DNA from 2 places in the Paenibacillus sp. FSL K6-1318 genome. Region 2 is predicted to be linked to the other one. Evidence: riboswitches for the same ligand, from Rfam matches in the RefSeq annotation. Region 2 holds a riboswitch; the other holds the start of a gene.
The links. A riboswitch is a leader RNA that binds a small molecule or an ion and turns the genes downstream of it on or off. The one in region 2 is predicted to bind glycine.
Positions count from the first base shown of each region.

Region 1: another riboswitch for glycine. It lies ahead of gcvT (glycine cleavage system aminomethyltransferase GcvT); the one in region 2 lies ahead of sdaAB (L-serine ammonia-lyase, iron-sulfur-dependent subunit beta).

Region 1 covers NZ_CP150270.1:5,137,894-5,142,328, forward strand. The annotation lists gene NYE45_RS22810 (PTS mannitol transporter subunit IICB) at 1-1,159, opposite strand, end outside; gene gcvH (glycine cleavage system protein GcvH) at 1,578-1,970, opposite strand; glycine riboswitch at 2,314-2,436, shown strand; gene gcvT (glycine cleavage system aminomethyltransferase GcvT) at 2,761-3,897, shown strand; gene gcvPA (aminomethyl-transferring glycine dehydrogenase subunit GcvPA) at 3,894-4,435, shown strand, end outside.
Region 2 covers NZ_CP150270.1:484,379-488,813, reverse strand. The annotation lists gene sdaAA (L-serine ammonia-lyase, iron-sulfur-dependent, subunit alpha) at 109-1,047, opposite strand; gene sdaAB (L-serine ammonia-lyase, iron-sulfur-dependent subunit beta) at 1,037-1,726, opposite strand; glycine riboswitch at 1,979-2,102, opposite strand; gene NYE45_RS02345 (phosphotransferase) at 2,460-3,560, opposite strand; gene pstB (phosphate ABC transporter ATP-binding protein PstB) at 3,754-4,435, opposite strand, start outside.

The DNA.
Region 1 (4,435 bases), 2.1 Mb from region 2:
TATCCGCGGCTCTGTCTGCTTCACGTTGGTTAGCCGTAATGCCAGCGTTTGGCACAGTTCCTTGACTCTTCATGTCTTTCATCCGGCTGGATGCAGACTCCAGATCTTCGTCCTTTTGTTTACCCGTTTTCAGCAACAGTGCTGCCACGAGGAAGGAAACGACTGCTGCTACAAGAACCCCTGCCAGCATCGGCAGATATCCACCTTTTGGTGTTAAAAGGAAATATGCGATAATACTACCCGGTGATGGTGCTGAAACGAGCCCTGCTCCGGTAAGCATGAATGTTAATGTACCTGCGACGCCACCCGCAATTGCGGCAAGAATCAGAATTGGTCTCATCAAAATGTAAGGGAAGTAGATCTCATGAATTCCCCCGAAGAAATGAATGATAACGGCACCTGGTGCAGAAGATTTGGCCATTCCGCGTCCGAAGAAACAGTAAGCAAGCAAGATACCAAGTCCCGGACCCGGGTTGGATTCAAGCATGTATAATACAGATTGCCCTAATTCTCTCGCTTGATCTGTTGCAATCGGTGTGAGAATCCCGTGGTTGATTGCATTATTCAGGAACAATACTTTACCCGGTTCAATAATCAGGTTGACCAGCGGTAACAAGCCCAGATTCATTAAGCCTTGTACCCCGGCAGACAATACTTTGCTAATCGCTTCTACAGCAGGCCCGATGCCCAGTAGTGCAATAATCCCCAAGATCCCGCCAATAATACCGGCTGAGAAGTTGTTAACGAGCATTTCAAATCCAGCTCTAACTTTGCCTTCAATGGATTTATCGAACTTTTTGATAATCCATGCTGCCAGAGGTCCGGCAATCATCGCACCGAGGAACATTGGAATATCACTACCCACGATGACCCCGATGGTCATAATGGCACCCACGACGCCACCACGCTGACCATGCACCATCGTACCCCCGGTGTAACCAATTAACAGTGGCAGCAAATATTTGATCATCGGATCAACTAGCTGTGCAAGCGTTTCGTTAGGGAACCAGCCTGTTGGAATGAACAGCGCCGTAATTAATCCCCAGGCGATGAACGCTCCCATATTCGGCATGACCATACCACTCAGGAATCGGCCAAAACGCTGCACACCAACCCGTAGTCCACCTTTGGAATTGGACGATTGGTCCAAATTACTCATTGTATTATCCTCCTTGGATCAAGTCATTATGTTTATGAAAGGGGTATCATTTCTCCCCTGCTGTAATCCTAAGCGAGAATGCTCTCCTGTTCAATCAAATGAAAGCGTACTTTCGTCATGAACAATGATGACAACATTAGGTTATGTAATCGTTTTAATTGATGCATAATGGCTAAACCCATTGGTACATAAGGCTTTTCTTGCCTATGACTTTTATCATTTCCAAAATCAATTTCTAACCTGTAGCTTGTTCCAATCGGGCGATTCACATCCATAATCTGCTTCAATCTGCATTTAAAACCATCCTCGGAAAACACAAAAAACCTGTGCAAGCCTCAGGCTCACACAGGTCGAAATAATATGAAGCTCTTTTCATTTTGTTATAAAATATATGTTAATAAGTACAAGTTCGTTGTTACTATTCTTCCGTATGTTTACGATACGCGTCTGCATTCATCAATGTAGACAATGCTGCTGTCAGATCTCCCTCAACGCGAATCTCAATCATCCAGCCTTCCTCGTAAGGAGAGCTGTTCACAAGCTCAGGTGAGTCCTGCAACGAATCATTCACCGCAATAATGGAACCCGTAACTGGAGAAAACAAGTCCGAAACCGTTTTGACCGATTCGATCGTTCCAATGCTATCTTCTGCTTTTACATTGGATTCAAGGTCAGGCAATTCCACAAACACAATGTCACCCAGCTGATGCTGCGCGAACTCGGTAATGCCAATACGTACAGTATCCTCCCCTACGGTTTGCACCCATTCGTGCTCTTCACTGTACAGGAAATCACTTTTCAATTCGCTCATCGATATCCGCCTCGCTTTTCATTAATGAGTGCATGCGTTCTTTGACCTTAACCTTTTTCCCAGAACATAGCGTATGATATTTTCGAATCAAATGTCAAGATACCTCACAATTTATTTAATAATTGCCTCCTCAAACCGTAACCTGAATACACTCTTTCTACATATACTGGTGAATATTAGAATAGTAAGCGTAGTCTTTAAAAATACACGAACAATAAAACTTAAAATTCAATAAATATTCGGTTTTAAATCATTTTCTATGATATCGTTCTTGACATCAGTAGTGGATTCACGTTTTAATGAGAGGAGTAAATGTGTTTATTGGACTATGTTATACCCGCGGATGAATGTAAAGGGAGAGATTACCCGTGACACCCGATTCGGGATGTGCATGAGGTAACGCCGAAGGAGTAAGCCACCGATAAGCGGGGGTGAATCTCTCAGGCAAAAGGACTTTTACGGGACGCAACTCTGGAGAGCATCTATTCGCCCTGTGCGGGCGTTATGATCACCCAAGGGGAAACCTGCTGCACAAGGCGGCGGGGTAACTCTCAGGTACAAGGGACAGAGCCTTAGAATACAGCGTGCTACTTGGCATGCCGGTTCTTTGGCCTGTCCTTTTCCTTTTTCCCAAAAAAAAACGAAAAACAGGATTCAAATCGGCGCTGTCATAGCTGCCTTACCATACTTATCTTACGAAAAATCTCTAGATGAAAATTTAAAAATACCCTGGTTCATTGATCCACGATTGTATATTCGGCCGGTTAACGGTCCATGACGAGGTGATTTGATGTCCGATTTGCTTAGAACACCACTCTTCCCACTATATCAGCAATATGAAGGCGTACGGTGCATTGATTTTGGAGGCTGGGAGCTTCCGGTGCAATTCAGCGGAATCCAGAAAGAACATGAAGCGGTGCGTGAGCGTGCTGGACTGTTCGATGTATCCCATATGGGCGAATTCACGGTACAGGGTGAGCAGGCTGAAGCGTTCTTGCAACAAATGACGACCAATGATGTGACCACGCTGGTTCCGGGTCAAGCCCAATACACTCTGATGTGTTATCCAGATGGCGGTGTGGTGGATGATCTGCTCGTGTATAAGCTGGAAGATCAGCATTATATGCTTGTCGTTAACGCCTCCAATATCGATAAGGATTGGGCATGGCTGCAAGAGCACTTGATCCCTGGCGTAAGCATGACCAACGATTCGGAGCAGACGGCACTTCTCGCCCTGCAAGGTCCACTGGCTGTAGATATTATCGGAAAAGTTACAGCTACGGATGTATCCACGATTGAACCGTTTCGTTTTGTGCAGGACGCCGAAGTCTGTGGAATTAAATTGCTGTTGTCCCGTACCGGTTATACCGGTGAAGATGGCTTTGAACTATATGTTCCTGCGGACCAGGCCGCTGCGGTGTGGAATGGATTAATGCAAGCTGGTGAAGGTTACGGACTCGTACCAACCGGACTTGGTGCCCGGGATACGCTGCGCTTTGAAGCGAGGCTCCCCCTGTATGGACAGGAATTGTCGGCAACCATCTCTCCGCTCGAAGCTGGCGTTGGCATGTTTGTGAAGCTGAATGCCGGACCTTTTATCGGATACGAAGCCTTGTTACAGCAAAAAACTGACGGGCCTGCCCGTAAACTGGTCGGCATCGAAGTGCTAGAGCGCGGCATTCCCCGGCCCCACTATCCGATTTACGCCGAAGGCGTACAGATTGGCGAAGTGACTACAGGCACACAATCACCTACATTGAAGCGTAATCTGGGGCTTGCCCTCATCGACAGCAAATACGCTGCGCTGGGAACCCCGCTTGAGATTGAGATCCGCGGCAAGAAGCTGAAAGCCGAGGTCGTGAAGACCCCTTTTCATAAACGGACACGTACGTCAAAGACACCTACTCAAGGAGCTGATCAAGCATGAGCAAGCACCGTTACATTCCCATGACCGAGCAAGATCAGAGCGCCATGCTCGCAACCATCGGTGTGGATACGCTGGAGGATCTGTTCCAGGACATTCCAAAAGAGATTCGTTATCAGGGCGAGCTGCCCGTATCCTCCAAACTCGATGAATATGCGCTGACACGTCACATGTCCAAACAAGCTGGCGCCAACGCCAATTTTGAAACACACGCCAGCTTCCTCGGCGCAGGTATATATGATCATCATGTTCCTTCCGTCATCAATCATGTCATTTCCCGTTCCGAGTTCTACACCGCCTACACACCTTATCAGCCTGAGATCAGCCAAGGTGAACTACAGGCGATTTTCGAATTTCAATCCTACATCTGTGAATTAACCGGTATGGCTGTTGCCAATGCCAGCATGTATGACGGTGCAACTGCCTTTGCGGAAGCAGGAAACTTGGCCGCAGCAGCAACGCGTCGCAAACAGCTCATCGTATCTCGTACCGTTCATCCAGAAGCGCGTCAGGTATTGCAGGCATATGCGCATGGACTTCG
Region 2 (4,435 bases):
AGGTTTGTATCGGCTTTTCATATCATGTAGAGAGCACTGTGTCACCTTTAATAATCAAGGCTCAAGGCTCCACAAGTTAGCGTTTGATTTATTTAAATATCAATCCTATTACGCCTTAGGTTCTGTATCATTTTCAGCAGGGGATTCCGGTTCAGGCTCTGCACGCTTTGCCTTCGGTTTAGCCAGCTTCTGCATCATTTTGCGGCCGGTTGGCGTCTGGGCCAGTCCGCCTTGGGCTGTCTCCCGGTGACGGCTCGGCATCGCACTACCCACTTCCAGCATGACGTCGATGACTTCATCTGACGGTATGGCACTACGAACTCCGGCTAATGCCATGTCGGCCGCAGCCAGTGCTGTGACTGCACCCAGTCCATTACGGACGATGCATGGAATTTCAACGAGGCCTGCAACTGGATCGCAGATCAGACCCAGTGTATTTTTTAACGCCAAGCCAACGGCATGAACGACCTGCTCCGGTGTACCTCCACGCAGCTCAACCATGGCACCCGCAGCCATACCTATCGCGGAACCTACTTCCGCTTGACAGCCACCCTCAGCCCCGGAGATGAATGAATTGTTCGCAATGACATAACCAATCGCCCCTGCACAGAATAACCCGTTTACCAAGTGTTCGTCCGTCCAGCCAAACCGCTCCTGTGAGCTAATAAACACACCAGGGATAATGCCGCAGGAACCAGCTGTTGGTGTTGCCACAATCCGGCCCATGGAGGCATTCACTTCAGATACACACAGGGCATACGCCATGGCAAGTGCGGAAGCATCACCAGAGCAAGTCTCCCCCTTGCGAATGTACTCGGCCATTTTTTTGCCGTCTCCACCCGTTAATCCACTGCGTGAAGTGGTATCTTCCGTTAACCCTTTGCGTACCGCTTCCTTCATCACCTGATAATATTCAGACATCTGTTGCACAACATCCGCTTCCGGCGTATTGGTCTCCTGAACCTGTTCCTCGATCATTAGCTGAGCAATGGTTTTGGATTCTGCTGTACAGATCGTATTCAGTTCGTGCAAATGTTTAAATCGCATCCGAATCAACTCCTCTCTTCAAATCAATGACACGAATGTCCAACACATGGTCGAGCGAACGCAGACGCTTCAGCATATCAGGATTCGGCACACCGTCCATCTCCATCGCAGTCAGCGCTTCGCCATCCCGGGCTTTCCGATCTACTTGCATATACCCGATGTTAACCCCGGATGAACTGATCGTGGACGTCACCGAGGCGAGCACGCCCGCTTTATCCGCATGACGCAGAACGAGTGTTGGGAATTCACCACTGATCTGGACACGAAAATCATTCATCGCATGCACCGATACACTGCCGCCACCAATAGAAGCACCAATCAAGGAGCAGGCACGTTCTCCATGCCACAACTCAATCTTGACGGTATTCGGATGAGGAGCAGGCAGGCCGCTTGTATAAAACTCAACCTCCATGCCCGCTTCCTCTGCGTATTGCTCTGCATCCGGAATACGCGGATCGTCTGTGACATAGTCCAGCAGACCGCCGATCAATGCCAGATCCGTGCCGTGCCCCTGATACGTATCAGCGAATGAACCGTACAGCGTCAGTCGTGCACGATCCGGCGTACAACCCAGCCATTGACGAGCAATTCTTCCTAACCTTGCCGCTCCAGCTGTATGTGAACTTGAAGGACCTGTCATGGACGGACCAATAATTGAGAAAACATCTTTAAATCGCACCTTGTAACCCTCCAATTGTATTCGTCATTTCCATCCAGAATCTGAGCCATATTGTTCCTTATTTACTGAATGATGACATCAAAAAAGGACAGAAGAAGGCCTCAGGCCCTCTCTCTGTCCTCGATACCTGAGAGTTTCACGATCAGCAGCGTCTCACGACAAGGTGCATTACCTGCAATTACAGACAAGGTCACCGTACTGACTGATCATATACCCCTTGGGTGGCGCAGTTCGCGCACTCTCCAGAGTTGCGTCCAACGATGGTACATTTACCTGAGAGATTAACCATTGCGCCGGGTGCGCAGCAGCTTGCTCCTTCGGTGCCTGAACAACAGCCATTTTGCTCGGCTGATCAGGTCTCTCCCGCTCGTTATCATCCGCTGTATGGAACTATTCTAAGCTTATGCAGAACAGTAATGGAAGTCGTTAATTTCTTCTTCATTAAGATTAATCGACCGGAAGGTTAGTGTCAACAAACTTAACGATTTCTTTGGATACATTTCCTTTATTTCCTTTAAAATCGATAAAAAACAGAATATTTTGTCAGCTTTCATCACATTAATACGATAAAAGATCTTTTAAAAGTTCATTTTGTTTTCCTGTAATCCATGCAATGATGTGCTTACTACTATTTATGATGTTGTCCATGAAAACGTTCGGGTGCTCAGGCAACCATAACTTTTGAAGCACACTGCTCAGCAGCTCATCTGGGTCTGCACATCTGGATTATCATTCACAGTTCGTAGAAGATACTCTCCTTCTGTACATAAGGTATGCAATACTTGCTACATAGCTTCGGCATGCGGTCTTTCATCCATTCGTGCCTCGACACGTTCGCCATCTGAAAAGCATAATACCCTAGTGTAAAGATCAACATGAACCCTTCCATTAATCGGATATCACGATCCGTCAGTGGTGCGGTCTGTTTCGTGTAACCGGATAAGAATATGTCACGTTCCTCCCGATTGAACATCAGTGCTGCCCCTCCGGCATCGAAAAGATAGTAACCATAACCGTGTAGACAAAAATCAATCATGGAGATTCCCTGATCCGTTATCAGCAGATTGTTGCGAGTAATATCCCCATGAATAACTCCCCATGTCTTTGCATCGTGCGGGTACGTTTCCAACTGTTCATTAATGTTCTCGAACGTCTCACGAAGCAGATCGAAGTCTTCCGTTGTAAAAATCCCAAGTCGGACGCCTTCCTCCAGTTGCCCTAGCATGACCAGATTCTCATGGATGTTGCCATATGCCGGGCGCACCTTCGTTCGATCTAGCTGGCTCATCTCTCTCCCTGTCCGCTGATGATCGTTGCCATCCACTACTCCTTTACCCTCAACCGTTCCCTCAGTGGCTTCGGCCGTATCTTGCACACGTCCATATTGATGAAGTGTCTGCAGTTGGACACCCAGATCATAGATTTGCTCTGTTGTCAGGCGTTCTCCCTGCTGGATGTCCCTGCCCTCAATCCACTCCAGTACTGTACAACAGATTTCTTTACCCGCTTCACTTGTCCATACCGTGACCCAGTCTCCCATTACATTCCGTACCGGATGCTGCACACGCAATGTTGTCGTCGCGTTTAACTCATGAAGCAGGTTCATCTCCGCCTCCAGTGCAGGAAGCGTATGCTGAATGCCTGTCATACTTGCATAGGCGGCTTGGTGTATCCGTAGCAGATACTTCTGCCGGCTGGCTTCATCGACGACATGATACGTCAGATTTTCATTGTGTCGAATATAGGAAACGACAGGTTTCTCCATGCTATAGTTCTGTATGATCTGGGCTGCCATGTGGTCGTAAGACGTCTGATCCGTAGTGATTATCAACATCCCCTTCGAAGTTATGTAAACGTTCTCTCAATACTGATTATCGTAGCATGATTGTTTGATATACAGCAAATTCTTCCAAAAATAAATTAAAAAAGCACAATCCCCGAACAATCGTCCAGGCATTGTGCTTTCTTCTGTCTCTATTATTTCTCTATCTCTCTTATGTTACTCTATGTGACACTCCATGATCCAATTAACCAAAACGACCCATAATGTATTCTTGCGTCAGACGATTGTCGGGGTTGGTGAAAATATGCTCCGTATCCCCGTGCTCAACCATGCTACCCAGATAGAAATAAGCCGTATAATCCGAGATGCGTGCCGCCTGCTGCATGTTATGGGTAACAATGACGATCCGCAGATCTTTCTTAAGCTCGGTAATCAATTCCTCAACCTTACCCGTAGATACCGGGTCAAGTGCAGATGCTGGCTCGTCGAGCAGCAGGATCTGCGGGTCAACAGACAAGGCGCGTGCGATACATAGACGCTGCTGTTGTCCACCTGAGAGAGACAGGGCTGACTCGTTCAGCCTGTCTTTCACTTCGTCCCAGAGCGCAGCACGGCGCAAGCTTTTTTCCACAATTTCATCCAGTGCCTTCTTACTCTTCGTACCACGGTAGCGGGGGCCAAACGCGATATTGTTGTAGATGGACTTATGAAAAGGGTTCGGCTTCTGCCATACCATGCCAATCTTCTGACGAAGCTTGATTACATCAGTTCCAGGCTCATTCAGATCGTTACCGTCCATCCAGATATGTCCCTCTGTGCGGGAACCGGCAATCTCGTCGTTCATCCGGTTCAGCGACCGGAGGAACGTGGATTTACCACAACCAGACGGCCCAATAAGCGCTGTTACGCTTGCTTCGGGAAACGTC